Regions from separate parts of the Actinomadura fulvescens genome, predicted to be linked through region 1. Evidence: riboswitches for the same ligand, from Rfam matches in the RefSeq annotation. Region 1 holds a riboswitch; the other holds the start of a gene.
The links. A riboswitch is a leader RNA that binds a small molecule or an ion and turns the genes downstream of it on or off. The one in region 1 is predicted to bind glycine.
Positions count from the first base shown of each region.

Region 2: it holds a riboswitch for glycine, as region 1 does, so the genes downstream of both, gcvP (aminomethyl-transferring glycine dehydrogenase) here and gcvT (glycine cleavage system aminomethyltransferase GcvT) in region 1, are expected to answer to the same signal.

Region 1 is NZ_BAAATD010000004.1:274,001-288,363, forward strand. Features, by position in the region: gene ABD333_RS17025 (NUDIX domain-containing protein) at 1-410, shown strand, start outside; gene ABD333_RS17030 (L-serine ammonia-lyase) at 428-1,801, opposite strand; gene glyA (serine hydroxymethyltransferase) at 1,861-3,120, opposite strand; gene gcvH (glycine cleavage system protein GcvH) at 3,123-3,512, opposite strand; gene gcvT (glycine cleavage system aminomethyltransferase GcvT) at 3,566-4,654, opposite strand; glycine riboswitch at 4,722-4,813, opposite strand; glycine riboswitch at 4,815-4,911, opposite strand; gene ABD333_RS17050 (3-oxoacyl-ACP reductase) at 4,971-5,735, opposite strand; gene ABD333_RS17055 (aldehyde dehydrogenase family protein) at 5,744-7,105, opposite strand; gene ABD333_RS17060 (glutamine synthetase family protein) at 7,150-8,520, opposite strand; gene ABD333_RS17065 (amino acid permease) at 8,545-10,083, opposite strand; gene ABD333_RS17070 (FadR/GntR family transcriptional regulator) at 10,211-11,014, shown strand; gene ABD333_RS17075 (M50 family metallopeptidase) at 11,112-12,425, shown strand; gene cds1 (L-cysteine desulfhydrase Cds1) at 12,464-13,561, opposite strand; gene ABD333_RS17085 (hypothetical protein) at 13,660-14,363, shown strand, end outside.
Region 2 is NZ_BAAATD010000003.1:525,156-539,518, forward strand. Features, by position in the region: gene ABD333_RS14515 (alpha/beta hydrolase family protein) at 1-138, opposite strand, end outside; gene ABD333_RS14520 (PPOX class F420-dependent oxidoreductase) at 184-609, shown strand; gene ABD333_RS14525 (tetratricopeptide repeat protein) at 638-1,777, opposite strand; gene gcvP (aminomethyl-transferring glycine dehydrogenase) at 1,891-4,782, opposite strand; glycine riboswitch at 4,853-4,959, opposite strand; glycine riboswitch at 4,960-5,055, opposite strand; gene ABD333_RS14535 (flippase-like domain-containing protein) at 5,320-7,794, shown strand; gene ABD333_RS14540 (MerR family transcriptional regulator) at 7,791-8,390, opposite strand; gene ABD333_RS14545 (bifunctional nuclease family protein) at 8,832-9,302, opposite strand; gene ftsR (transcriptional regulator FtsR) at 9,444-10,169, opposite strand; gene odhI (oxoglutarate dehydrogenase inhibitor Odhl) at 10,242-10,805, opposite strand; gene ABD333_RS14560 (DUF881 domain-containing protein) at 11,084-11,866, opposite strand; gene ABD333_RS14565 (small basic family protein) at 11,863-12,186, opposite strand; gene ABD333_RS14570 (DUF881 domain-containing protein) at 12,259-13,146, opposite strand; gene ABD333_RS14575 (sensor histidine kinase) at 13,186-14,363, opposite strand, start outside.

The DNA of each region.
Region 1 (14,363 bases):
CGGGGACGGACGCCCGCGCCGCCGGCTGGGAGCCGGTGGACGCCGTCCTCGACGGCCGGATCGACCTGGCCTTCGACCACGGCGCGATCCTGCGCGAAGGCCTGGAACGAGCCCGTTCCCAGCTCGAATACACCACGGTCGCCGCGACGTTCTGCCGAGAGCCGTTCACCATCGCCGAACTGCGGCAGGTGTACGAGGTCGTCTGGGGCCTCAAGCTGGACGCCAGCAACTTCCGCCGTAAGGTCACCAAAGCGCGGGGCTTCCTGGTGGCCACGGGCGCGCACCGCACGCCGGACATCGGGCGCCCCGCCGGCCTCTACCGCCGCGGAGACGCCCGCCTGCTGACACCACCGCTGCTGCGCTCAGGCGATGCCGTCGCCGCCCAGCTCACAACGCTCGCCCTCCGCTGAGCGGCGCCCGACGCCTGTCAGCACTCGATGACGTTGACGGCCAGGCCGCCTCGTGAGGTCTCCTTGTACTTGTCGAGCATGTCGCGGCCGGTGTCGCGCATGGTCTTGATGGCCTTGTCCAGGGACACGAAGTGGCTGCCGTCGCCGCGGAGGGCTATGCGGGTGGCGCTGATGGCCTTGGTGGCGCCCACCGCGTTGCGTTCGATGCAGGGGATCTGGACCAGGCCGCCGATGGGGTCGCAGGTCAGGCCCAGGTTGTGCTCGATGCCGATCTCGGCGGCGTTCTCCACCTGCCCGGGGGTGCCCCCCATCACCTCGGTGAGGCCCGCGGCGGCCATGGAGCAGGCACTGCCCACCTCGCCCTGGCAGCCGACCTCGGCGCCGGAGATGCTGGCGTTCTGTTTGAACAGGACGCCGATGGCGCCGGCGGTGAGGAGGAAGCGGACGGCTCCCTCGTCGGACGCGCCGGGGACGAACTTGGCGTAGTAGTGCAGGACCGACGGGATGATCCCGGCGGCGCCGTTGGTGGGCGCGGTGACGATGCGGCCGCCGGCGGCGTTCTCCTCGTTCACGGCCAGGGCGAAGAGGGTCACCCAGTCCATGGCGTGCAGGGGGTCCGAGGGCGTCTCGGAGGTCAGCTGGCGGTGCAGCTGGGGGGCGCGGCGGCGGACCTTGAGGCCGCCGGGCAGGAGGCCCTCGCTGGCGCAGCCCCGGCTCACGCAGGCCTGCATCACGTGCCAGAGCTCGATGAGCTTCTGTTTGATCTCGGTCTCGGTGCGGCCGAAGGCCTTCTCGTTCTCCAGCATCAGGGCGGAGATGGACAGGCCGGTCTCGTGGCAGCGGTCGAGGAGCTCGGCGGCGGTGTCGAACGGGTGGGGCAGGACCGTGTCGTCGGCCTTGATGCGGTCGGCGCCGGTGGCGTTCTCGTCCACGATGAAGCCGCCGCCGACCGAGTAGAAGACCTTGCTGCGCAGCTCGGTGCCGTCCTCGGAGTGGGCGGTGAAGCGCATGCCGTTCGGGTGGCCGGGCAGCGACTCCTTGCGTTCGAAGATCAGGTGCTCGTTGACCACGAACGGGATCTCGTGGTGGCCGAAGAGGGTGAGGGCGCCGGATTCGCGGATCTTCTTCAGGCGGTCTTCTACCGTGTCGACGTCCACCAGTTCGGGCTTGTCGCCTTCGAGGCCCAGGATGACGGCCTTGTCGCTGCCGTGGCCCTTGCCGGTCAGGCCCAGGGAACCGTAGAGGACGACCTGCACGGTCGCCGTCTTCTCCAGAACGCCGTCGCGGTCCAGGCCGCGGGCGAAACGGTGGGCGGCGGCCATCGGCCCGCCGGTGTGGGAGGAGGACGGGCCGATCCCTATCTTGAAGAGATCGAAAACGCTGATCGCCATGGGTGCTACCTCGTTGTAGCGGCTCCCCGCCGGGTCGGCCCCGGCGGGGAGTCCGGGCACTACAGGTTGGGGTACAGGGGGTGCTGGTCGGCCAGCGCCTTGACGCGGGCCGCGAGCGCCGCGGAGTCGAAGGACGGCTGGAGCGCCAGGGCGATGACGTCCGCCACCTCGCGGAAGTCGTCCTCCTGGAAGCCCCGGGTGGCCAGCGCGGGCGTCCCGATCCGCAGACCGGAGGTCACCATCGGCGGGCGCGGGTCGTTGGGCACCGCGTTGCGGTTGACGGTGATGCCGATCGAGTGGAGGCGGTCCTCGGCGTCGCGGCCGGTCAGCTCCGAGTCGACCAGGTCGACCAGCACGAGATGGACGTCGGTGCCGCCGGTGAGGACCTTCACGCCCGCCTTGGCCGAGTCCTCGGCGAGGAGGCGTTCGGCCAGGACGCGCGCGCCGTCGATGGTGCGCTGCTGACGCGCCTTGAACTCCGGCGACGCGGCGACCTTGAGGGCCACGGCCTTGGCGGCGATCACGTGCTCCAGCGGGCCGCCCTGCATGCCGGGGAAGACCGCGGAGTTGATCTTCTTGCCGTACTCCTCGCGGGCGAGGATCAGGCCGCCGCGCGGACCGCCGAGCGTCTTGTGCGTGGTCGTCGTCACGATGTCGGCGTGCGGGACGGGCGACGGGTGCAGCCCGGCGGCGACGAGGCCGGCGAAGTGCGCCATGTCGACCATCAGGAGGGCGCCCACCGAGTCGGCGATCTCACGGAACGCGGCGAAGTCGAGCTGCCGGGGGTAGGCCGACCAGCCCGCGACGATCATCTTGGGCCGGTGCTCGGCCGCGAGGGCGGCCACCTCGTCCATGTCGACCAGGCCGTCCTCGGCGCGCACGTGATAGGGCACCACGTTCAGCGTCTTGCCCGAGTAATTGAGCCGCATGCCGTGCGTGAGGTGCCCGCCGTGCGCGAGATCGAGGCCGAGGATCGTGTCGCCGTGCTGGAGCAGCGCGAAATAGACCGCGGTGTTGGCCTGCGCCCCGCTGTGCGGCTGGACGTTGGCGTGCTCGGCCCCGAACAGCTCCTTGGCCCGGTCGATGGCCAGCTGCTCGGTGACGTCCACGTACTCGCAGCCGCCGTAGTAGCGCCGGCCGGGGTAACCCTCGGCGTACTTGTTGGTGAGAACGGAGCCTTGGGCTTCGAGGACGGAGACCGGGGCGAAGTTCTCCGAGGCGATCATCTCGAGCGTCGACTGCTGCCGGTTCAGTTCCTGGGCGACCGCCTCGGCGACCTCGGGGTCGACCGCCGCCAGCGGATCGTTCAGGATCGTCATGCTCAGCTCTCCTCGATCAGCTTGGTGTAAGCCTCGGCGTTGAGCAGGTCGCCCGGCTCGTCGCTGACCCGGACCTTGAAGATCCAGCCCTCGCCGTACGGGTCGTCGTTGATGACCTTGGGCTCGTCGATCACGGCGGAGTTGATCGCGGTGATCTCGCCGCTGACGGGGGAGTACAGGTCGCTGACCGACTTGGTCGACTCGACCTCGCCGCAGGTCTCGCCCGCCTCGACGGTGTCGCCCTCGCCGGAGCTCAGCTCCAGGTAGACGATCTCGCCGAGAGCGTCGGCCGCGTGCTGGGTGATGCCGACCGTGACGACGCCGCCCTCGTTCTCGAGGCCGGACACCCACTCGTGCTCTTCGCTGTAACGGAGCTGCTCCGGAACGCTCACGATGTTTCTCTCTCCCAGATTCAGGTCTCAGTGAGGACTCAGGTCTACACGTCTCAGGAACGCTTGTAGAACGGCAGGGTGACCACGTCGACGGGCTCCCGCCGGCCGCGGACGTCCACCGCGAGTTCGGTCTCCGTGACGCCGCTGTCGACGTACGCCATGGCGATCGGCTTGCCCAGTGTGGGCGACGGGGCGCCGCTCGTCACCACTCCGCACGGCGTGCCGTCGGACGTGACGACCTCGTAGCCCTTCCTGGGCGCCCGCCTGCCGCGCGCGACCAGTCCCACGAGCCTACGGCCAGGAGGGGTCTGGGCCTGCGCCGCCAGGGCCGCCTTGCCGACGAAGTCGCCCGGCTTGTCCAGCTTCACGACGCGGCCGAGGCCCGCCTCGTACGGCGAGGTCTCGGCGGTCAGCTCGTTGCCGTACAGAGGCATGCCCGCCTCAAGCCGGAGCGTGTCGCGCGAGGAGAGCCCGCACGGCACGACACCGTCGACCTCGGCGAGCGCCCGCCACATCGCCACGGCGTCGCCGGAGTCGACGAACAGCTCGAAGCCGTCCTCGCCGGTGTAGCCCGTCCGCGCGAGCAGCGCGTCGATCCCCGCCACCTTGGCCGCGAAGATCGCGTAGTAGCGCAGCTCCGGCAGCGGCGCGTCGGTGAACCCGGCGAGGATCTCCTGCGCCCGCGGTCCTTGCAGGGCGATCAGCGCGTACTCGGCCGACCGGTCGTCGACCCGCGCCTCGAATCCCGCCACCCGCTCGACCAGGGCGTCCCGCACGACCGCGACGTTGGCCGCGTTGGCCACGACCATCCAGGTCTCGTCGGCCAGCCGGTAGACGATCAGGTCGTCGAGGACGCCGCCGTCCGGCGCGCAGATCATGGTGTAGCGGGCCTTGCCCACCGCCATCGGCGACAGGTTGCCGACGAGCGCGTGGTCGAGGGCGGCCCCGGCCTGGGGGCCGTTGAGGAAGATCTCGCCCATGTGGGAGAGGTCGAAGAGCCCGGCACCGGTGCGCACCGCGGTGTGCTCGGCGGTCTCGCTCGCGTACCGCAGCGGCATCAGATGGCCGGCGAAGTCGACGAGGTTGGCCCCGAGGTCCTCATGGACGTCGTACAGCGGCGTCTTCTTGGGATCGACGGACATGGGTCGGCTCCTTGTTGGCGGGCGCGCGTGATCTCCATGGTCCCACCCGCGCACCGGGCTCGTCGGGGCCTCCCCCTCTGTCATCGGCGCCTGAGAGCTTCACCCCGGAGGGCTTTCACCTTCGGCGGGGGACGCTTGGTCCCCGCTTTCCAGAGGTCGCCTGGTCCGTGCGGTCCGTGGGCCTGAGAGGTTCCGGGGAGGATTTGCTCCTTCGGCGTCCCTGGCCGGCTGCCAGGGCACTCTCCCGCACGGGATCATCGGCTCGCCCCAGGCTAGCAGCGCCGACACCGCCCGACCACCGGCCGGACCCGCCCGATCAGAGCGGGGTCACGTAGGCGCCCGAGATGCCGCCGTCCACGAGGAACTCGGCGGCGGTGACGAACGAGGCGTCGTCGGAGGCGAGGAAGGCCACCGCGGCGGCGATCTCGGTGGCCTCGGCGAACCGGCCGGCGGGCACGTGGACCAGGCGGCGCGCGGCGCGTTCGGGGTCCTTGGCGAACAGCTCCCGGAGAAGGGGGGTGTTGACCGGGCCCGGGCAGAGCGCGTTCACGCGGATGCCCTCGCGGGCGAACTGGACGCCCAGCTCGCGGGACATGGCCAGCACGCCGCCCTTGGAGGCGGTGTAGGAGATCTGCGAGGTGGCCGCGCCCATGACCGCCACGAACGAGGCGGTGTTGATGATCGAACCCCTGCCCTGGGCGCGCATGTAGGGCAGCACGTGCTTGCAGCACAGGTAGACGCTCGTGAGGTTGACGTCCTGGACGCGCCGCCAGGCGTCCAGGCCGGTCTCCAGGATCGAGCCGTCGTCGGGCGGGGAGACGCCGGCGTTGTTGAACGCGACGTCGATGCGCCCGTAGGCGTCGTGGGCCGCCCGGTAGAGCGCCTCGACCTCGTCCTCGGAGGTGACGTCCGTCCTGACGAAGCGCCCGCCGGCCTCGGCGGCGGCGGCCTTGCCCCCGGCCTCGTCGATGTCGGCGACGACGACCTTGGCGCCCTCCGCGGCGAACCGCCGCGCGGTGGCGAGGCCGATGCCGCCCGCCCCGCCGGTCACGACGGCCACCCGGTCCTGCAAACGCTGCATCTCTCTCCTCAGTCGGTGGCGATGAAGACGTTCTTGGTCTCGGTGAACGCGTCCAGGGCGTCCGGGCCGAGTTCGCGGCCGAGGCCGGACTGCTTGAATCCGCCGAACGGGGTCCAGTAGCGGACGGACGAGTGCGAGTTGACCGAGAGGTTGCCCGCCTCGACGCCGCGGGCCATGCGGATGCCCCGGCTGAGGTCGCGGGTCCAGATGGAGCCAGCCAGGCCGTACGGGGTGTCGTTGGCGATCCGTACGGCGTCGGCCTCGTCGTCGAACGGGACGACGGTCACGACCGGGCCGAAGACCTCCTCGTGCCAGGCCGGGAGGTCCTCGTACGCGGACGTGGCGAGGACGGTCGGCGGGAACCAGAAGCCGGGGCCGTCCGGCGCCGTTCCCCGGAAGGCCACCGCCTCCTCGGGGACGTACGCGGCGACCTTGTCCCGGTGGGCGGCGCTGATGAGGGGCCCGACCTCGGTATGCGGATCGGCCGGATCGCCGACGACGACGTTCTGGACGGCCGGTTCGAGGAGTTCCATGAAGCGGTCGTAGGCCGTGCGCTCGACGAGGATGCGGGACCGGGCGCAGCAGTCCTGGCCCGCGTTGTCGAAGACGGCGTACGGCGCCGTGGCCGCGGCCCTCTCCAGGTCCGCGTCGGCGAAGACGATGTTGGCGCTCTTGCCCCCGAGCTCCAGCGTCACCCGCTTCACCTGCCGTCCGGCGGCCGCCATGATCTGCGTGCCCACCCGGGTCGAGCCGGTGAAGACGATCTTCCGTACGTCCGGATGCCCGACCAGCCGGGCTCCGGCCACCGGGCCCGCGCCGGGCAGGATCTGGAGCACGCCTTCGGGGAGGCCCGCCGCCAGGGCCAGCTCGCCGATCCGCAGCGCGGTCAGCGGCGTCAGCTCGGCGGGCTTGACGATGACGGCGTTGCCCGCCGCGAGCGCGGGGGCCACGCCCCACGCGAGGACCGGCATCGGGAAGTTCCACGGCACGATCACGCCGACGACGCCGAGCGGCTCGGCGAACGTCACGTCCAGCCCTCCCGGCACCGGGATCTGCCGTCCGAACTGCCGTTCCGGCGCCGCCGCGTAGTACGTGAGGACGTCGCGCACGTTGCCCGCCTCCCAGCGGGCCTGGCCGACTGGGTGGCCTGCGTTGGCGACCTCCAGCGCGGCGAGCTCGCCGGCATGAGCGTCCACCGCCGCGGCGAACGCGCGCAGAAGCCGGGCCCGGTCGCCCGGTGCCACCGACCGCCACACCTGGAACGCCCGTGCGGCGCGTGCCACGGCCGCGTCCGTCTCCTCCGCCGACGCCAGCCGGACGGTCTCGACGACCTTCTCGGTCGCCGGGTTGATCACATCGAAGTCCGTCATGGTCCCCGGTACGCCTCCTTCGGTCACGGGCGTTCGAATCCCGGTCACAGGCGCTCGAAGCCGCGGCGCAGCTCCCAGTCGGTGACCGCGCGGTCGTAGGCGTCCAGCTCGACCCGGGCGTAGTTGGCGTAGTGGTCGACGACCTCCTTGCCGAACGCCTCCCGGGCCAAGGGGCTGCGGTTCCAGTCGTCGGCCGCATGGCGGAGCGTGCCGGCGACGGTCTCCGCTTCACTTTCACTCTGAGGCGCTGTGTAGGCGTTGCCGGTGTACGGCTCCTCAAGCGGCAGCTCGTTGTCGATGCCGTGCAGCCCGGCGGCGATCAGCCCGGCGACCGCGAGGTAGGGGTTGACGTCGCCGCCTGGGACACGGTTCTCGACGCGCAGCGACGGGCCGTGGCCGACGAGCCGGAGCGCGCAGGTGCGGTTGTCCACCCCCCACTTGATCGCCGTCGGCGCGAACGAGCCCGGCTGGTAGCGCTTGTAGGAGTTGATGTTGGGCGCGTACAGCAGGGTGAAGTCGCGCAGGGCCGCCTGCTGCCCGGCGATGAAGTGTTCGCCGATCTTGGAGAGCCCGTACGGGCCGTCGCCCGCCATCACCGGCGTGCCGTCGGCCTCCCTCAGCGAGAGGTGGATGTGGCAGGAGTTGCCCTCCCGCTCGTCCGGCTTGGCCATGAACGTGATCGACATGCCCTCCTGGGCGGCGATCTCCTTGGCGCCGGTCTTGTAGAGCACGTGGTTGTCGCAGGTGGACAGCGCGCCGGTGTAGCGGAACGCGATCTCGTGCTGCCCGAAGTTGCACTCGCCCTTGGCCGACTCCACGTACATCCCGGCGCCCGTCATGCCGTGGCGAATCCTGCGGAGCAGCGGCTCGACCCGCGCGCCGCCGAGCAGCGAGTAGTCGACGTTGTACTGGTTGGCCGGGGTGAGGTCCCGGTACGCCTTGTCCCAGGCCTGCTCGTAGGAGTCCCGGTAGACGATGAACTCCAGCTCCGTCCCGGCGTACGCGCCCCAGCCGCGTTCCTCCAGCCGGTCGAGCTGGCGCCGCAGGATCTGCCGCGGCGAGGCGACGACCGGGGCGCCGTCCGCCCAGACCAGGTCGGCGAAGACCAGCGCCGCGCCCTCCTGCCAGGGGAGGCGGCGCAGGGTGCTCAGGTCTGGCCGCATGACGAAGTCGCCGTAACCCCGGTCCCAGGACGACATCTCGTAGCCGTCCACCGTGTTCATGTCGACGTCCACCGCGAGCAGGTAGTCGCACCCCTCCGAGCCGTGCCCGGCGACCTCCTCCAGGAAGTAGCGCGCCGACAGCCGCTTGCCCTGCAGACGGCCCTGCATGTCGGTGATCGCGATGATGACGGTGTCGAGGTGACCGGCCTCGGCGTCGACCCGCAGTTGTTCCAGGGTGACCGGTGGGGGCACGGAATCGCCTTTCGGTTGGCCGGACTAGCCGACGGATTTCAGGTCTTCCTCGATCGCGGCCAACTCGGCCGCGCTGCCCTGCACCTTCGGGCCCGTGAACCAGCGGCGTGCCGAAACCAGCCACCACAGGCCCGCGCCGCCCAGCACCACGAGCACGGCGACCGGCGAGTAGTTGAAGGTGTCCCTGGTGACCGGATTGGCGGGCGGCAGCATGAAGAGCACCGCGATGAACACCACCCAGGCCACCGCGACGATCCCGACCGGCCGCCCCCACCTGCCGAGGTGCCAGGGGCCGCGCTGGAACCGGTCGCCCTGCCGCAGCCGCAGGAACGTGGGGATGACGTACGCGATGTACAGGCCGACCACCGCGACGGACGTGACGGCCAGATAGGCGGTCTTGTTCCAGATCGCGGGCAGGGCCAGCACCCAGGCGCCGCCCGCCGCCAGCCAGATCGCGTTGGTGGGGGTACGGGTGCGCTTGTTGATGGCGTGCCACAGCCCCGAGAACGGCAGCGCGCCGTCCCGCGAGAACGCGTAGATCATCCGGGAGTTGGCGGTGACCGAGGCCATGCCGCAGAAGAACTGGGCCACGAACGAGATGAGGATCAGCAGCTTGCCGGTGGTCTCCCCGGCCGCCGCGACGAAGATCTCCGCCGGGCCGCCGGCCACCGACCGGTCGTAGTCCTGGATCGCGAACGTCACGCCGAGCAGCAGGACCCAGCCGGCGATCACCGACACCAGCACCGAGTTGACGATGCCTCTGGGGCCGCTGCGCGCGGCGTCCCGGGTCTCCTCGGTCATGTGCGCGGACGCGTCGTACCCGGTCATCGTGTACTGGGCGAGCAGCAGGCCGATCAGCGCCGCGTACCAGCCGTACTGCCAGCCCGTTCCGTTGACGAACTCGGTGAACACGAACCCCGCCGACTGGTGTCTCGCGGGCTTGACCACCAGCACCCCGACGACGACCGCGACGCCGAGCACGTGCCACCACACGCTGACGTTGCCGAGCAGCGCCACCAGCTTCACGCCGAACTGGTTGAGCAGCGCGTGCGCCGCCAGGATCACGCTGAAGAGGACGAACGTGTGGCCGAGCGAGACCGAGTACCCGAACTGCAGGTCCAGCAGCGGGTTGAGGAACGCCGCCGAGCCGTAGACGATCGCCGCCGTCACCGCGACCTGGCCGATGAAGTTGAACCAGCCGGTGAACCACGACCACGCCGCGCTGTTGGACGGCGCCAGCTTGGCCGCCCAGTAGTAGAGCCCGCCCGCCGTGGGGTAGCTGGAGCACACCTCGGCCATGGCCAGCGCGACCAGGAGCGTCATGATCCCGACGAACAGCCAGCCCCAGGTGATCACCACCGGGCCGCCGCCGGACAGGCCGATCGTGTAGGAGGTCAGGCAGCCGCTCAGCACCGAGATGATGGTGAACGAGACCGCGAAGTTGGAGAAGCCGGACATCGATCGGCTGAGCTCCTGGGCGTATCCGAGCTCGTGCAGCCGCTTTTCGTCTTCGGAGAGGGGACCGGGCGAGGGCGAGGACGCCTTGTGCTCGTCGATGCTCACGAGCGCCTCCTAAACGGGCTAATGTCAGACCATTAGTGGTGACGGGCACGGCCGCGTCAAGGTCCGGGGCGACGCGAAACTGACCTGTAACGTGGCCTGCGACGTGCGGGGGCGGCGGAGGGCGGCGATGCTGAGCGACACCGAGGAGTCCTCGCGCGCGTCCGGCACCGAGCCCGCCGCCGAGCCCACGGCCGAGCCCGGGGACGAGCCGGGCGCCGACGCGGCGATCAGCGCGGTCTTCCGTCCCGTCCGGGCCGGGAACGCGTTCGAGGAGACCGTCGAGCGGCTGCTCCAGGTCATCAAGCTGGGCGTGGTCGGCCACGGCGAGCGGCTGCCCCCCGAGCGCGAGCTCGCGCCGCGGCTGGGCGTGAGCCGGGTGACGCTGCGGGAGGCGATCCGGGCCCTCCAGCAGGAGGGGTACGTGGAGTCCCGGCGCGGCCGCGCGGGCGGCACGTTCGTGATCTACCGGCCGCCCCGGCCCCGCCGCGGTGATCTCGCCCGGGTCGCGGCCGGGCGCGGTGCGCAGCTCACCGACGCGCTCACCTACCGGATGGCGGTCGAGACCGGAGCCGCCCAGCACCTGGCCGCCACGGGCCTGGCGCCCGCCCAGCGGGCCCGCCTGCGCGCCGCCCTGGCGGCCGTCGACACGGCGAACGCGGCGGACTACCGGCGGCTGGACACGATCTTCCACCTCACGATCGCCGAGCTCACCGGCTCGGAGCTGCTCTCGGCCGCCTGCACCGACGCGCGGATGCGGGTGACCGACCTGCTCAACGCCATCCCGGTCCTGCGCCGCAACATCGAGCACGCCGCCGTCCAGCACGCCGCGATCGTCGACGCCATCCTGGCCCGCGACCCCGAGGCCGCCCGCCGGGCCGTCGCCGAGCACCTGGAGGGCACCGCCGCCCTGCTGCGCGGCTTCCTCGCCTAGTGAACTCGTACGCGGTCGCGGGCTCCGGCCATGACGTACGCTGAACGGGTCGCTGGAGATCACGAGTCGGCCGGACTCACGAGGAGGACTCGCACGCATGGAGTGGCTGCTCTGGGTGGCAGGTGTGCTCGGGTTCTTCCTGTGCCTCATGGGGTCCATCGCGCTGCACGAGCTCGGGCACTTCTCGTTCGCCAAGAAGTTCGGCGTGCGGACGACCCAGTTCATGGTCGGCTTCGGGCCGACGATGTGGTCCAGGACCAAGGGCGAGACCGAATACGGGATCAAGTGGATCCCGCTGGGCGGCTACATCCGCATGATCGGGATGCTGCCGCCGCGCAAGGGCGACGCCCCCGGCCAGGTACGCCAGGTCAGCACCGGGCCGTGGCAGGGGCTGATCGAGTCCGCCCGCGGCGCCGCGCTGGAGGAGGTCCGCCCCGGCGACGAGAACCGGGTCTTCTACGCCAAGAAGTGGTGGCAGAAGCTCACGATCATGTTCGCGGGCCCGGCGATGAACCTGGTGCTCGCGGTGCTCTTCTTCGCGATCCTGCTCATGGGCATCGGCCAGGAGAACCGGGTCGCCCGGCCGGTCGTCAGCACGGTCAGCGCGTGCGTCGTCCCGGCCGCCCAGGCGACCGCGAAGTGCCCGGCGGGCGCCACGCCCACCCCGGCCGCCAAGGTCGGCCTCAAGCCCGGTGATCACTTCGTCTCGTTCGCCGGTCAGCGGATCGAGTCGTACACCCAGTTGCAGACGCTGATCCGCGACTCGGCGGGCAAGACGGTGCCGCTGGTCGTCGACCGCGGCGGGCGGCAGGTGAACCTGCAGGTCCCGATCATCGAGAACCGCATGCCCGACCTCAAGGACGAGTCCAAGACCGTCACGGTCGGGTTCCTCGGCATCACGCCGTTCCAGGAGTACACCTACGAGCGGCAGGGGCCGGTCGCGGTGGCCGAGCAGTTCGGGTCGATGACCGCGCACACGGCCGGCGCGCTGGTGCGCATGCCGCAGAAGATGGTGGGCGTCTGGCAGGCCGCGTTCGGCGACCAGAAGCGCGACCCCAACGGACCGGTCGGCGTGGTCGGCGTCAGCCGCATGGGCGGCGAGGTCGCCGCCTCGGACTGGCCGGCCAAGCGCAAGATCGCGATCTTCATCGGGCTGCTCGGCTCGATCAACCTCGCGGTGGGTCTGTTCAACCTCGTGCCGCTGCTGCCGCTGGACGGCGGCCACATGGCCGGGGCGCTGCTGGAGGCGGTGAAGAAGCTCTTCGCCCGGCTCGCCGGCCGTCCCGACCCCGGCTACGTCGACGTCGCCAAGGCGCTGCCGCTGACGTACGTGATGGCCGTCATCATGATCGTCATGGGCGGGCTGCTGATCTACGCCGATCTGGTCAACCCCATCAAGATCACCGGCTAGACCCTGCCTCAAAGCACGGCGTCTCAGAGCACGGGGTCTCAAAGCTCCACGGGCATCTCGCCGGTCTTGTGGAAGGCCCGCAGGCTCTCCAGGTAGGGCCGGGCGACCAGGCCCTTCTCTGCCAGCCAGGCATCTGAGCCGTAGGTGTGGGCATAGCGCTCGCCGCCGTCGCAGATCAGCGTGACCACGCTGCCGCGTTCGCCGCGCGCCAGCATCTCGGCGATGATCCCTGCCACACCCCACATGTTGGTGCCGGTCGAGCCGCCCACGCTGCGCCCGGTGACCTCGCTGGTCCAGCGCATCGCCGCGACGGACGCCGCGTCGGGCACCTGGATCATCCGGTCGATCACGGTCGGCAGGAACGACGGCTCGACCCGCGGCCGCCCGATGCCCTCGATGCGCGACCCCGCGGCCGTACGGGACGGGTCGTTGTCGGCGAAGCCGCCGTAGAACGCCGAGCCCTCCGGGTCCACCACGGCGACGCGGGTCTGGAACCGCCGGTACCGCGCGTACCGGCCGATCGTGGCCGAGGTGCCGCCGGTGCCCGCGCCCACCACGATCCAGGACGGCTCGGGGAAGCGTTCCAGCGCGAGCTGCTCGAAGATCGACTCGGCGATGTTGTTGTTGCCGCGCCAGTCGGTCGCGCGCTCGGCGTAGGTGAACTGGTCCATGAAGTGCCCGCCGCACTCGCGCGCCAGCCGCCGCGACTCGTCGTAGATCGATGACGGATCGTCGACCAGATGGCAGCGGCCGCCGTAGAACTCGATCAGCTGGATCTTCTCCGGGCTGGTCGTCACCGGCATCACCGCGATGAACGGCAGCCCGACCAGCCGGGCGAAGTAGGCCTCGCTGACCGCGGTGGACCCGCTGGACGCCTCGATGATCGTCGTTCCGGCGCGGATCCAGCCGTTCGCCAGCCCGTACAGGAACAATGACCGCGCAAGCCGGTGCTTCAGCGAGCCGGTCGGGTGCACGGACTCGTCCTTGAGGTAGAGGTCGATGCCCCATTCGGGCGGCAGCGGGAACACGTGCAGGTGGGTGTCGGCGCTACGGTTGGCGTCCGCCTCCACCTTGCGGATGGCCTCGGAGATCCACGCGCGACCCGCCGGGTCCCAGCGGTCCACGATGCGGGTCATGTCCGCCTCCTTCTGGTCGTTCCCCGGTTACGCCTGATCAGCACCCTTTTCACGATATCCCCGCATGTCACAGGGCATGATGGGAGGACGGGGGTCTCATGGTCGAGTTGTTCACGCACCGGATCGTGGAGACGGGCAGGTTGCCGCTCTTCTCGTTCTTCGCCGCGTTCATCGTGATGTTCGTTCTGACCAGGGTGAACGTGCGGCTGATCCGGTCCGACGTGCGCTGGTGGTTCAAGAACGTCAAGGCCGGTGATCTCCATATCCACCATGTGGTCTTCGGCGTGGTGCTGATGCTCGTCGGCGGGGTCGCCAGCCTGGCCGTCCCCGACACCTACAGTGGTTTCCACGTCGTCGTCGCGATCGTGTTCGGCATGGGCTCCGCGCTGGTGCTGGACGAGTTCGCGCTGATCCTGCACCTCAGCGACGTCTACTGGACCGAGAAGGGCCGGGCGTCGGTCGACGCCGTCTTCGTCGCGATCGCGGTGACCGGGCTGCTCCTGCTCGGCATCCGGCCGCTCGGCTTCGAGGGCATCAGGCCCGATCCCGGGGGCGAGGAGAACCACACCGTCCTCGTCGCCATCTACCTCCTGTCGCTGATCGCCAACCTCGCCCTCGCCGTGGTCACGCTGCTCAAAGGCAAGATCTGGACCGGACTGCTCGGGCTCTTCGTCCCGCTCATCCTCATCATCGGGGCGGTCCGCCTCGCCCGCCCCGGCTCGCCCTGGGCCCGCTGGCGGTACGTACCGGGCTCGCGCAAGGCACGCCGCGCCCAGTGGCACGAGGAACGGTTCCGGCGTCC
Region 2 (14,363 bases), on a different contig from region 1:
CGCCACCTCCCGGACGGCCAGCAGATCGGCGGCGTCCACTCCCCCGTTCGACCCGTGGGTCAGCGCCAGCAGGAACGACGGGTCGTCCACCTCGTCCAGGGCGACCCGCGCCAGGCCGTGGGCGGTCTCGATCTCCATGTGACCCACCGTAGCCGCCACGTCCCGGTACGGCAGAATCGCCTCATGACACAGATGACAGACAGTGAGTGGCGCGCGTTCGTGTCGGAGGGCACCCGTACCGGGAAGGTCGCCCTGACCCGTAAGGACGGGGCTCCGCACGTGACGCCCGTCTGGTTCGTGCTGGACGGGCCCGATCTGGTGTTCAACACGGGCAAGGACAGCCTCAAGGGCCGCATCCTGCGGCGCGACCCGCGGATCGCGATCTGCGTGGACGACCAGGAGCCGCCGTACTCCTTCGTCATCGTCAAGGGGGAGGCGGCCCTGTCGGAGGACCTCGACGAGATGCGCGCCTGGGCGACCGCCATCGGCGCCCGTTACATGGGCGAGAAGCGGGGCAAGGAGTTCGGCGAGCGCAACGCGGTGCCCGGCGAGTACCTCGTGCGCGTGCGGATCGACAAGGTCGTCGCCGAACGCGACGTCGCCTCCTGAACCCGCCCGGGCTCGCCGGACCGTCCGGTCAGGCGTCGGGCCAGCCGGGCGGCAGCGGCCGGGCGGGCGTGCCCGTCGCCAGCCGCAGCCGCTCGGCGAAGCTCTCGTGCAGCAGCGGGCCCCAGAGGTAGTCGCTCGGCACCCTGATGGCCCTGCCCAGCAGGTCGTGGGTCTCGGCGGGCGCGGGATCGGCCCCCGGGCCGCCCGCGTACCGGACGGCCAGCAGCGCGTACATGTGATCGAGCGCCCCGAACGCCTCGCCCGCCACCGCGGGGAGCGAACCGTCCGACACCGCCGACTCGACCACCGGCTCCCACCACAGGTCCGCGGGGTCGGCGTCCTCGTCGTCGCCGCCGAAGTCGCGGCGGAGCCGGGCCCGCACCTGGCCCGCCACGCCCGGGTCGGACAGGCCGCGGCGCCACACCTCGCGCGCCTCGTCGCCGCGCCCGCGCAGCGGCAGCGTGCGCGCCAGCAGTTCGGTGGCGAGCGGCCCGACCTCCGGGTCGGCGGCGGCCTCCTCGTCGCCGAGGGCCGCGCCGAACGCGCCGATGGCCTGGTCGAGACAGGAGATGCCGAGGGCCACCGCCAGCCGCGCGTGGGCGTACGGCGCGGACTCGCGGTCGATGACCCTGAGGCCCGCGGTGAGGACGCGCTGGGCGCGTGCCGGTTCGCCGCGTTCGAGCAGCCGCTGGGCGAGGTCGTGGGCCGCCACCGGGCCGTACTCGGCGTCCCCGGTCGCGATCGCCTCCTCCCAGTGCCCGCGCGCGGTCTCGAAGTCGCCCGCGTCGTCGGCCAGCCGGCCGAGCGCCAGGAGGGCCGGCGGCAGGTAGGCGGGGTTGCCGAAGTCGACCACGGCCTGCCAGGCCAGGCCCGCCTCCCGGTGCTCGCCGGCGCGTTCGTGGGTGAGCGCCAGGTGGTAGGCGGCCCGCGGCCCGTACTCGGGGTCGGCGGTGGAGACGGCGATCCGGTCGGCCTCGCGCGCCCCCGTCACGTCGCCGGAGTCGTCGAGGACGACCGCCAGGCCGAGCGCGGCCCGCGCCCGCTCCGGCGTGTCGCCCAGCGCGAGCACCTCCCGGAAAAGCCGGGCGGCCCGGTCGGCCTCACCGTTCTCGGCGAGCCGCCGGGCCTCCTCGCACAGCCGGGCCGGGTCGTCGGGCGTCTTGCTCATGCGGCAGCCTTCTGGGGTCTGGATGGTGCCCAGAGCCTACCGAGAGCGGCCTTCGGCGTCCCGGGACGACACCCGATCCGGCCAAGATCGATCTCGGACCCCGCGCGGCGCGCTCAGTCCTCGAACGCCTCCGGCGGCGGGCAGGAGCAGACGAGGTTGCGGTCGCCGTACGCCTGGTCGATGCGGCGCACCGGCGGCCAGTACTTGTCCTCGCGCAGCGCCGGCACCGGATAGGCGGCCTCCTCACGGGTGTAGGAGTGCTTCCAGTCCTCGGTGACCAGGGTGGCCGCGGTGTGCGGGGCGTTCTTCAGCGGGTTGTCGTCGCGGTCGTACGTGCCGTCCGCGACCCGCTCGATCTCCCGCCTGATCTCGATCATGGCGTCGGCGAACCGGTCGAGCTCGGCGAGGTCCTCGCTCTCGGTCGGCTCGATCATCAGCGTGCCGGCCACCGGGAACGACAGGGTCGGCGCGTGGAAGCCGTAGTCGATCAGCCGCTTGGCGACGTCCTCGGCGGTGATCCCGGTGTCCTTGGTGATCTTGCGGAGGTCGGCGATGCACTCGTGCGCGACCAGGCCGCCCCGGCCGGTGTAGAGGACCGGGTAGTGCGGGGCGAGCCGCGCGGCCAGGTAGTTGGCGCCGAGGATGGCGCTCTCGGTGGCCTCGCGCAGGCCGTCAGGGCCCATCATCGCGATGTAGGCCCACGAGATCGGCAGGATGCCCGCCGAGCCCCACGGCGCCGCCGAGATCGGCCCGACGCCGGCCCCGTCCGGCTCCGCGGCCGGGCCCGCCTCCGCGCGCAGCGGATGGCTCGGCAGGAACGGCGCCAGGTGCTCGCGCACGCCGACCGGGCCGACGCCGGGACCGCCGCCGCCGTGCGGGATGCAGAACGTCTTGTGCAGGTTGAGGTGCGAGACGTCGGAGCCGAACTCGCCCGGCCGGGCCAGGCCCACCAGCGCGTTGAGGTTGGCGCCGTCGACGTAGACCTGTCCGCCCGCGTCGTGCACCGACTTGCACACGTCGGTGATGGTCTCCTCGAACACGCCGTGCGTGGACGGGTACGTCACCATGATCGCGGACAGCTGCGCGCGGTGCTTGTCGATCTTGGCGTGCAGGTCGTCCAGATCGATGTTGCCCCGCTCGTCGCACTTGACCACGACGACCTTCATGCCCGCCATGACGGCGCTGGCGGCGTTGGTGCCGTGCGCCGAGGACGGGATCAGGCAGATCGTCCGGTCCTGGTCGCCGCGGGAGGCGTGGTAGCCGCGGATGGCCAGGAGCCCGGCCAGCTCGCCCTGCGAACCGGCGTTGGGCTGGACCGACACCTTCGCGTAGCCGGTGAGCTCGGCGAGCCAGGTCTCCAGCTCGCCGATCAGCTCCAGGTAGCCCTGGACCTGCTCGACGGGCGCGAACGGGTGGATGTCCGCGAACTCCGGCCAGGTGATCGGCTCCATCTCGGTGGTGGCGTTCAGCTTCATCGTGCAGGAGCCGAGCGGGATCATCGACCGGTCCAGCGCGATGTCGCGGTCCTGCAGCTTGCGCAGGTAGCGCAGCATGGCGGTCTCGGAGCGGTGCGCGTGGAACACCGGGTGGGTGAGGTAGGGGCTCTCGCGGCGCAGCACCTCGGGAATCGCCTGCGCGGCGGGCTCCGGCGCCGGCCCGGCCGGCCCGAACGCGGCGAGCACCGCGGCCACGTCGTCGGCGCCGGTGGTCTCGTCGCACGCGATCGCGAGATGGTCGTCGTCCACGAAACGCAGGTTGCGGCCGTTCTCCAGGGCCTTGGCGAGGATCTCGCGGGCGCGTCCGGGCACCCGCACGAGGACGGTGTCGAAGAAAGAGGCGTGGACGACCTCGGCGCCCGCCCGGCGGAGCCCCTCCGCGATCGCGGCGGCGTGCCCGTGGGTGCGCTCGGCGATCGCGGCCAGGCCCTCGGGGCCGTGGTAGACGGCGTACATGCTCGCCATGACGGCGAGCAGCACCTGCGCGGTGCAGATGTTGCTGGTGGCCTTCTCGCGCCGGATGTGCTGCTCGCGGGTCTGCAGCGCCAGCCGGTAGGCGGTGGCGCCGTCGGCGTCGACGGACACGCCGACCAGGCGGCCCGGCAGCTGCCGCTGGATGCCCTCGCGGACGGCCATGTAGCCCGCGTGCGGGCCGCCGAAGCCGTAGGGCACGCCGAAACGCTGCGACGAGCCGACGACGATGTCGGCGCCTGACTCGCCGGGCGGCCGCAGGAGGGTCAGCGCGAGCAGATCGGCGGCGACGACCACCTGGGCGCCGCGCTCGTGCGCGGCGGCGGTGACGGGCTCCAGGTCGCGCACCGCGCCGGAGGCGCCCGGGTACTGCAGGAGCACGCCGAAGAAGTCGCCGTCGGGCAGGCCGCCGGACAGGTCGGCGGTGACGACCTCGATGCCGAGCGGGACGGCGCGCGTCCGGATGACCTCGATCGTCTGCGGCAGCGCGTCGGCGTCGACCAGGAACGCGCCCGGGTCCTTGCGCTTGGACACCCGGTGCGCGAGCGCCATCGCCTCGGCCGCGGCGGTCCCCTCGTCCAGCAGCGAGGCGTTCGCGACCGGCAGCCCGGTCAGGTCGCTCACCACGGTCTGGAAGTTGAGCAGCGCCTCCAGCCGGCCCTGGGAGATCTCGGGCTGGTACGGGGTGTAGGCGGTGTACCAGCCGGGGTTCTCCAGGACGTTGCGCAGGATGACACCCGGCGTGTGCGTGCCGTGGTAGCCAAGGCCGATCATGGAGCGCACGACGGTGTTCCTGGCGGCGAACTCGCGCAGCCGCGCGATGGCCTGCGGCTCGCTCAGCGCCGGCGGCAGGTCCAGCGGCCGGTCGGTCCGGATCGCGCCGGGCACCGCGTCGCCGATCAGCGCCTCGGCGCTCGAATAGCCGATGGCCGCCAGCATCCGGGACTGGTCGTCGGGAGACGGCCCGATGTGCCGGTCGGCGAACGTGGACCGTGGGTGCTGCGGCGACGCCACCGGGGCGAAGTACTGGGCGGTCATTGGGGAAACCCTCCTGGGCTGCTGCGGTCGCTCAGGGCCGCCGTCGGCCCCGCTGGGCCGATGGCCGGTCTCCCCCTCTGTCATGGGCACCTGAGAGCTTCACCCGCGGAGCGGGGTTTCCCCTTCGGTGAGGATCCAACCCTCCGCCGAGGGATGGACGCCTGCTTTCCAGAGGTGCCTCGCCCAGCGGTCCTTTTGCCTGAGAGGTTCCGGGGAGGGTTGCCCCTTCGGCGCTCCACGCTGGCGGCGTGGAGTCTCTCCCGCACAGGGTCGACGGCATGTCCTGAAGGGAACTCTATCCAAAGACGACCGAAACGATCGACACGGCCCGCGGGCGCGGGCCCATGATCGGCGTTACCGGCCGGACGCGTACGATATGCACAGCTCACAGAGCCGCGGACCGGCCGCGGGCCGGGGAGCGAGACGAACAGGTGAGTCGGGTGAGACCGCACGGGGCGGGATGGCCCACCCCGCTCGACGAGGTGGCGCCGGGTCTGGGACGCTGATCACAGTGATGGTTCCGGACGGTGGTGCGGCATGACACAGGGCGTGACGCACGGCACGCGAAAGGGCGCCTCCGAGGCCCCGAGCGAGGCGCCCGAGCGCAGGCCCGGCGCCGCCGTCGCCGTGCCCGTCGACGAGCCCGCCCAGCCCGAGCGCATCCGCCGCCCGGGCGACGCCCTCCGGTTCGTGGCCGCCGTCGCCGGTCTCGCCGCGGTCCTGCTGCTGGTCTCGATCGCCCAGGGCACCGCGACCGGCCTGCAGAGCGACATCAAGGGGAGCACCGAGCGCGCCCCCCGGTTCCTGCTGACCATGGCCACGCTGATCTCCAGCTTCGGCGTGCTGGCCGTGCCGGTGGCGTTCGCGATCGAGCGGCTGTTCCGCAAGGACGGGGTACGGGTCGCGATCGCGCTGCTGGCCGCGGTGATCGCGTTCGTGCTCACCATCGTCCTGGACGACTGGGTGGTCCCCGTCGCACCCGGCGGCGTGCTGGACTCCCTCATCTGGGGCGACAGCAAGACCGCGCCCGTGCACACCGACATCACACCGGTCATCGCGTTCGTCACGGCGGTGGGGATGGCCGGCCGGGCACGCTGGCAGGCCGCCGTCTGGACCATGATCGGACTGGCGGCGCTGACCGGCCTGACCGCCTCGTACGCCTCGGTGGCGGCGCTGGCGGCCACCTACTTCCTCGGGCGGGCCATCGGCCACGGCACGCTGTACGCCGTCGGCACGCCCAATCCGCGCCCGTCCGGCACCGCCGTCATGAACGCCCTGGCGAAACTGGGCTACCGGCCGGTTCACGCCCGCCGCGTCCCCACTCCGGCGGACGAGCCCCGCGCCTACGACGTGGCGGTCGAGCAGGGCACCGGCCGGCGCCTTCCCCACGGCGACTGGCAGCTGCGGGTCGTCGTCCTGGACCGTGATCAGCAGACCGCCGGGCTCTTCTACCGGGTGTGGCGCCTGGTCCGGCTCCGCGCGGCGACGCCCCGGCGGGCCCTGCGGTCGCTGCGCCGATCGCTGGAGCAGGAGGCCCTCATGGCCTACGCGGTCCACTCGGCGGACGCCCGGACGCCCCGCCTGCTCGGGACCTCCGAGGTGGGCACCGAGGCCGCCCTGCTCGCCTACGAGCACGTCTCGGGCCCCACCCTCGACAGGCTCGCGGACGACGAGATCACCGACGAGCTCCTCGTCGACATCTGGCGCCAGTTCCAGCGCCTCCAGGCCGGGCGCCTCGCCCACCGGCGCCTGGAGGGCGAGGCCATCCAGGTCACCGAGGGCCGGGCCCACCTGATCCACCTGCGCGTCGGCGAGATCGCCGCCGGTGACCTGGCGCTGCGCCTCGACCTCGCCCAGCTCCTGACCACGCTCGCGCTGCGCGTCGGGCCCGAACGGGCGGTCGCGACCGCCTCGCCCGTCATCGGCGACGGCACGCTGGCCGGAGTCGTGCCGATGCTCCAGCGGGTCGCCCTCACCCGCGCCACCCGGGCGGCGCTGCGGCACGACAAGGACCTGCTGACCCGCATCCGCGACCAGATCCTGCGCCTGAAGCCCGAGGGCGAGGCCCCGCCGATCCGGCTGGAGCGGTTCCGCCCGCGCACGATCGTCAGCATCGTGGCCCTCACGCTCGCGGCCTACATCATCGTTCCGCAGCTCAGCAGCGTCAATCTAGGCCAGCTGCTGTCGTCGGCCGAGTGGTGGTGGGCCGCGGTCGGCCTCGCCGCGTCCGCCGTCACCTTCGTGGCCGCGGCGTGGATGCTCATCGGCTTCGTGCCCGAGCGGCTTCCCCTGTGGCGCACGGTCCTGGTCCAGCTGGCCGCGTCGTTCGTCAAGCTGGTGGCGCCGGCCGCCGTCGCGGGCGTGGCGCTCAACACCCGCTACCTCCAGCGCTCCGGGGTGCGTCCCGGGCCGGCGGTGGCCAGCGTCGGCGCCTCGCAGCTGATGGGCCTGGCCACGCACATCCTGCTGCTGATCCTCTTCGGCTTCGTCACCGGCTCCACGACGAACGCCACCAAGGACCTGGCCCCGTCCCGGACGATCGTCATCATCCTGCTGGCGCTCGCCGTGACCGCCGGGATCGCGCTGACGATCCCGAAGGTGCGGCGGTTCGTCGCGGCCCGGCTGAAGAGCATGTTCTCCGGGGTCGTGCCCCGGCTGATGGACGTGCTCCAGTCACCCAGGAAGCTGATCACCGGCATGGGCGGCATCGTCCTGCTCAGCGCCGCCTTCGTCGTCTGCCTGGACAGCTCCATCCGCGCGTTCGGCGGTGCGCTGCCCCTCACCACGGTGATCGTGGTCTTCCTGACCGCCAACGCGGTCGGCTCCGCCGCGCCCACCCCGGGCGGCCTGGGCGCCGTCGAGGGTGCCCTGACCCTCGCGCTGACGCTCGCCGGCCTCAGCGCCGAGACGGCGACGTCGGCCGTGCTGCTCTACCGGCTGCTGACGCTGTGGCTGCCGGTGCTCCCGGGCTGGGCCGCGTTCGCGTACCTGCAGCGCAAGGAAGCGATCTAACCTGTCTTGCGGACCCGGCGCCGGTGCGCCAGCTCGTCGCGCGGGTGATCGTCGTCATCGTCGGTCGCGGCCCGTTCCCCCGGCAGCTCCGCGAGGCTGCCCTCGACCTCCTGCCAGACCCGCCCGAGGGCGATGCCGAAGACGCCCTGCCCCCCTTGGAGCAGATCGACGACCTCGTCTGGCGACGTGCACTCGTAGACGCTCACGCCGTCGCTCATGAGCGTGATCTGCGCCAGGTCGTTGACCCCCCGGTCGCGCAGGTGCGTGACCGCGGTACGGATCTGCTGCAGCGACACACCCGTGTCCAGCAGCCGTTTGACCACCTTGAGGACCAGGATGTCGCGGAAGCTGTAGAGCCGCTGGCTGCCCGACCCGTGCGCCGCCCGCACGCTCGGCTCGACGAGCCCGGTGCGCGCCCAGTAGTCCAGCTGCCGATAGGTGATCCCGGCCGCGGAGCACGCGGTGGGCCCGCGGTAGCCGACATCCTCGGGCGGCGACGACACCTCGGTGTCGAACAGCAGTCCCTGCTCCCCGGCACGCTGAGAGGCCATGTGCCTGTCGGGGGTCGCCTTGCCCTCGCCGCTGCTCACCGCCACGCGGACCTCCGGCTTCTATCAGCCCGCCGCGCTCCGTCAAGGGGGTTTGACGAATTACACCACGGGTGTTCCACCAGCACGGTAGGTGCCGGTCAGGGTGTGGTCAACGTTCAACGTCGGCGCGTCGCATGCCCGGATGAACCGGCTTCACGTGGGCAAATCACGCACCGCACTCCCCAGGCACTCCTACCCACGTGATTACCCAGCGGAAACAGCACCCTCACCCCCGATCCCCGACCACCCGCCCCCGAACATGATCTTGTAGAGCGAAAACCTTTACCTAACCCCTGAGGGCATGCACCACGGAAGGGGCGGGGGCGTGGGGGCGGAGCCCCCACATCGGGGGTTCCAGGGGGTCGCCAGCTCCGTGCAACGGCGAACACAGCTGGGCTAGCACGAGGACTCGGGAGATCGGGGAAAACGCCCGGAGGGCGTTGACCACTATCCAGCTCTTCCGAAGTCCTCCGGCGAGATGGTGTCGAGGAACTCGCGGAACTTCTCGACCTCGTCCTCCTGCTCGTCGGGGATGGCGACCCCGGCCTCCTCAAGGACGTCCTCGCTGGCGAAGATGGTGGCCCCGGTGCGCAGGGCCAGGGCGATCGAGTCGGAGGGGCGGGCGCTCACCTCGACGCCGTTGGAGAACACCAGGTCCGCGAAGAAGATCCCTTCGCGGAGCGCGATGATGTTGACCGTGCGCAGCTGGACGCTCAGCGCGTCGAGGACGTCGCGGAACAGGTCATGGGTCAGCGGGCGCGCCGGCAGGACGCCCTGCTGGGCGAAGGCGATCGCGGTCGCCTCCACCGCCCCGATCCAGATGGGCAGGTACCGATCACCGTCCGTCTCCTTCAACAGGACGATCGGCTGATTGGAGGGCATCTCGACCCGGACGCCGACGACCTCCATCTGCTTCACTGCGGCTCCCTGCTGGTCCTCGCTGTCTCGATCACCAATTGCCCAGATCTGTTCGTCACCGAACCCTGTAGCCAACGTACACCCGACCCCCGACACGGGGGCGCGCGGACGGCCCGGCAATAACCTCCGGGGGCTTCATGATCACGGGTCAAGGCTTTCGCGCAGGCCCGTGGCCAGCAGCGCCGCGTGCAGCCGGACCGACAGATCGGCGATCTCGCGGGCCGCCGAGGCCGCCTGCTCGTGCGCCTCGGGGCTGCGGCGGCGCAGCTGCGGCGCGATCACCTGTTCGATCAGGCCGACGTGCCGGTCGGCGGCGGCCTTGAGGGCGCGCAGGTTGCGGACCTCGACGCCGAACGCGCCGAGCGCGGCGGCGGCGCGGGCGATCGTGAGGGCCTCGCCGTCGTAGTGCCCGCCCGCGCGGGCCACCAGCCCGTAGTCCTCCAGGCTGCTCAGGAGGTCCTCGTCGATCCCGGCACCGTCGAGGAGCTGGCGCCGGGTGAGGCGCACGGCGGGCTCCGGCGCGCCGGAGCCGGCCGCCACGAGCGTGCGCGGACGGCGTTCCTGGACGGGGACCCGCCGGCCGCCGTCCAGGGGCGGCACGGCCTCGCCGCGGTCCTGCGCGTCCAGCCGCTGCTTGATCACTCGCAGCGGCAGGTAGTGGTCGCGCTGGGCGGTGAGGATGTACCGCAGCCGGTCGACGTCGGCCTGGCCGAACTTGCGGTAGCCCGAGGGGCTGCGCTGCGGCTCGATCAGGCCCTCGGCCTCCAGAAAGCGGATCTTGGAGATGGTGATGTCGGGAAAGTCGGCCCGGAGCAGGCCGAGGACGTCCCCGATCGTCATCAGGGCACGGGCCGGCTGCGCGTTCATGGGCCCTCCCCTCGTCCCCGTGGCGGTCTCCCGCCCGGCGTGCCGCCCGTCACCCCGCGCGCGGCCGGCCGGTCAGCCGTGCTGCGGATTGGTCAGGAACACCAGCCGGAACTTGCCGATCTGGACCTCGTCGCCGCCCGACAGGCCGGCCGAGTCGATCCGCTGCCGGTTGACGTAGGTGCCGTTGAGGCTGCCCACGTCCCGGACCGAGAAGCTGCCGCCCTCCCGGGCGAACTCGGCGTGCCGGCGGGACACGGTGACGTCGTCCAGGAAGATGTCGCTCTCGGGGTGGCGTCCCGCCGACGTGCGCTCCTTGTCGAGCAGGAAGCGGCTGCCGGCGTTGGGGCCGCGCTTGACCACCAGCAGGGCGGTGCCCGGCGGCAGCGCCTCGACGGCGACCTGGTCGGAGCCGACGGGCTCCTCGGCGCTCTGGTCGGTGTCGAGGGCCTCGAAGCCGCCGATCGAGATCGTCGACGTCGACTCGCCCGGCGACTCCCGGTAGGGCGGCGGTGGCTGCTGGTGGGGCGCGGGCGAGGGAGGCGTGGCGGTCCGCGTCAGCGGAGTGCCGCAGTTGGAGCAGAAGCGGGCATCATCCGGGTTGGCGTGACCGCACTGCGTGCAGTAGACGCTCGGCATCGATCGGCTCGGCCTCCTACGATCGGCGTGCCACGGGCTCCCTCGCTCTCGCGAGGGCGGCCTGCGCCACGCGCATCCTGTACCAACCCACGCCGGGGACCCGCCCCCGACCACGGTCCGACTCCCCGCCGACCAACACGACGGTTGCCGCAACTTACGCGGGTAGTGCCCGAGGGGTCAACTGGATCGGGGAGCCGACGACCCTCAAGCTACCTTCGATAATGATCGCAGGTCTACGCCGCCGCGCGGACGAGCCCCGATCACCACCCCGCCGCCCCTCACTCCGACCGTACCGCGCTGACCGTGAGCTTGGCGCGCTGGGTGACGGTCACGCTCGCGCCGGCGTTCTGGAGCGTCCTCACCACGCCGCCGGGAATGTTGACCGCCGTGGTCATGGTGTGCGGGTCGCCGATCGCCAGGAACCGGTACGGCGGCCGCAGGATCCGGCCGTCGGCCTCGACGCCCGCGGCGGCGTCGAGGAAGTAGGTGTTCACCCCGGCCCGTACCTCGTTGATCTGGATCACCTCGGCGCCCGCGTCGCGCAGCTCCTGCAGCGTGTCGAGGAGGTTGATGGAGCGCACCGCGCGGCGCGGATCGCCGATCAGCAGTTCGATCCCGGGCCCCTCGGCCGGGAGGGTGCCCGCGAGCAGCCCGTAGGTGGTCGCCCGCCGCCGTGCCTCCTCCAGGGCCGTGCCGCCCTGGACGTCGCGTTCGAGCTCGGCCTTGGTGCCCTCCAGGTCGCGCAGGTCGCCGCGGAGCCGCTCGGACCGCTGCGAGAGGTCGGACAGGATGCCGACGAGCTCGTCCTGCCGGGCGGTGGCGAACGTGGTGTCCCGCTGGGTGGACCTGACCTGGGTCACCACCGCGAAGCCCAGGAGCACGCACAGCAGGCCTCCCGCGAGCTGGCCAAGGGTCGTGCGCGGGCGCAGCAGGTCCAGGAGCCCCGGCGGCCTGTCAGGCGTCTGCTCGGGCCTGTGTTCGGGACTCTCCTCCGGCCCGTGCTCGGGAGTGCCGTGCTCGGGAGTGCCGTGCTCGGGAGTGCCGTGCTCGGTGCCGCTCATGCGCCGAAGAGCTTCCGCCGGATGGCCGCCGCGTTCGAGAAGATCCGGATGCCGAGGACCACCACGACGCCGGTGGACAGCTGCGAGCCCACGCCGAGCTGGTCGCCCAGGAAGACGATCAAGGCGGCGATGATGGTGTTGCTGACGAACGAGACCACGAAGACCTTCTCGTCGAAGACGCCCTCCAGCCGCGCCCGGACCCCGCCGAACATGGCGTCCAGGGCGGCGACGATGGCGATCGGCAGGTAGGGCTGCAACCACAGCGGCACGGTCGGCTCGAACAGCAGCCCCAGCACCACCCCGACCACGAGGCCGATCATCGCGATCACGCCCGGCACCCCGCCCCTTCCATGTCCCGTCCCTCCATCATCTCCGTCCGTCCGCCGTCCCGCTCACGGGCGGCGCGTCCCTTCGCCCTGCGCGCGGGCGTGGCGCAGCTGCAGCACCCCTGCGGCGGGGAGACGCGCCCTGCCCGTGCGGCGCGTCTCGTAGCGGATGCCGAACCGGTCCTCCAGCGCCTGCAGCCGGCGGCCCGCCGCGGAGGCGCGCAGGACGTCCTCCAGGCGGTCGCGGTCCCCCAGCGCGGTCACCTCGTACGGGCCGCTCAGCGGCCGGTAGTCCACCAGGATCGCCTCGCCGGCCGTCCGGATCGCCGTGGTCGGCGTCATCCGCTGGCCGTTGATCCCGATCGCCCGGGCCCCGGCCGCCCAGAGCGCGTTCACCAGCACCTGAAGGTCCTGATCATAGACCCGGCCGTCGTCGGCCCGGCGCCGCTCGCCGTCCGCGGGCTCGGCGTCGGCGAGGGTCACGACCAGCGCGGCGCCCTCGACCGGGGCGGCGGCGGCCGCCGCGTCCGCGGCGGCGAGGTCGGCGCGGGCCTGCCGCCCGGCCTCGCTGCGCGCCAGGGCGGCGACGCGCTGCCGCTCGGTCTGCGCCCGCAGCCGGTCGAGCCGCCGCTGGAGCTCGTCGGACTCGGCGGTCCGGGTGCGGATCTCGCCGATGAGCCGGGAGCGCTGCTGCTGGGCCACCGGCTCGCTGCGCCGTACCTCGGCGACGGCGACCGCGATCAGCAGGCCCACGACGATCAGGACCAGCAGGACGCCGCCGTGGCGGAACCGGCCGCGCCGCGCCCCCGGCTGCCCGGCGGCGGCGCGGCGCGCGGCGGCCTCGGTGTAGCCGGGGTCGAGGAGTTTGCCCGCGAACAGGTCCGACAGCAGGGACATGGAGGCGTCCGGACGCCGCCAGCCCCGCGTGTCGCCGTCCCGCCGCGGTTCGCTCACCGCCCAATCATGGCAAGCGCGGCCCGGTGCTCGCGCACGTCAGGGTGGTGCGGCGGGAAATGTGACGCGGAACGCGGCGCCGCCGCCCGGCTCGGAACGGGCCGTGGCGGTGCCGCCGTGCGCCTCGGCGACGGCGGCCACGATCGACAGGCCCAGCCCGGCCCCGCCGTGGTCGCGCGACCGGGCCTCGTCGCCCCGGTAGAAGCGCTCGAAGACCTTGGTGCACTGCTCCGCGGTGAGGCCGGGGCCGGTGTCGGCCACCTCGATGAAGGCCCGGTCCCCCGTCACGCCCGCGCGGACGGTGGCGGGCGCTCCCGCGGGGGTGTGCCGCCGGACGTTGACCAGCAGGTTCCCGACGACCTGCCGCAGCCGTTCGGCGTCCCCGAGGACGGTCACGGGGCCGTCCGCCTCCAGCGAAAGCGGCCGGTCCGGTTCCACGGCGGCCGCGTCGGCGACGGCGTCGGCGGCCAGCACGGCCAGGTCCACCGGCTCGCGTTCCAGCGGGCGGCCCTGGTCGAGCCGGGCCAGCAGCAACATCTCGTCGACCAGCAGGCCCATCCGCTCGGCCTCGGACTCGATCCGGCGCATGGCCTTGGCCAGGTCACCGGGCCGGTCGGCGGCGCCGCGACGGAACAGCTCGGCGTAACCGCGTACGGTCGCCACGGGGGTGCGCAGCTCGTGCGAGGCGTCGGCGATGAAGCGCCGCAGGCGGTCCTCGGAGGCCGCGCGCTCGCGGAACGCCGACTCGATCTGCGCGAGCATGGCGTTCAGCGCGGCGCCGAGCCTGCCGACCTCGGTCTTCGGGCCGGACGCGTCGACGCGGCGCGCGAGGTCGCCGCCGCCGATGGCGCCGGCGGTCTCGGCGATCTCGTCCAGCGGCCGCAGCGCGCGCCGGATCGCGCGCCAGGCCAGGAACGCGACGCCGCCGAGGACGAGCAGGGTCACGGTGAACAGCGTGCCGAGCGTCCGGCCGATCAGCTCGTCCTGCTCGGTGGTGCGCATCGCCATCACCAGCGTGCCGCGCCCGCCGGGCAGCGACGCGGCCCGGATCCGCCAGTCGGGCGCGTGGTCGCCGAACGGCCCCTCCCACCGGTCGCCGCCGGTCACGTGGGCCTCGATCCGCGTGAACCGCTCGCCGTCGGGGTTGCCCTCGTCGGCCTTCCCCGGCCGGACGTCCGCCGGGATAGGCGGCGTCTCGGCGAACGACTCGGTCTGCA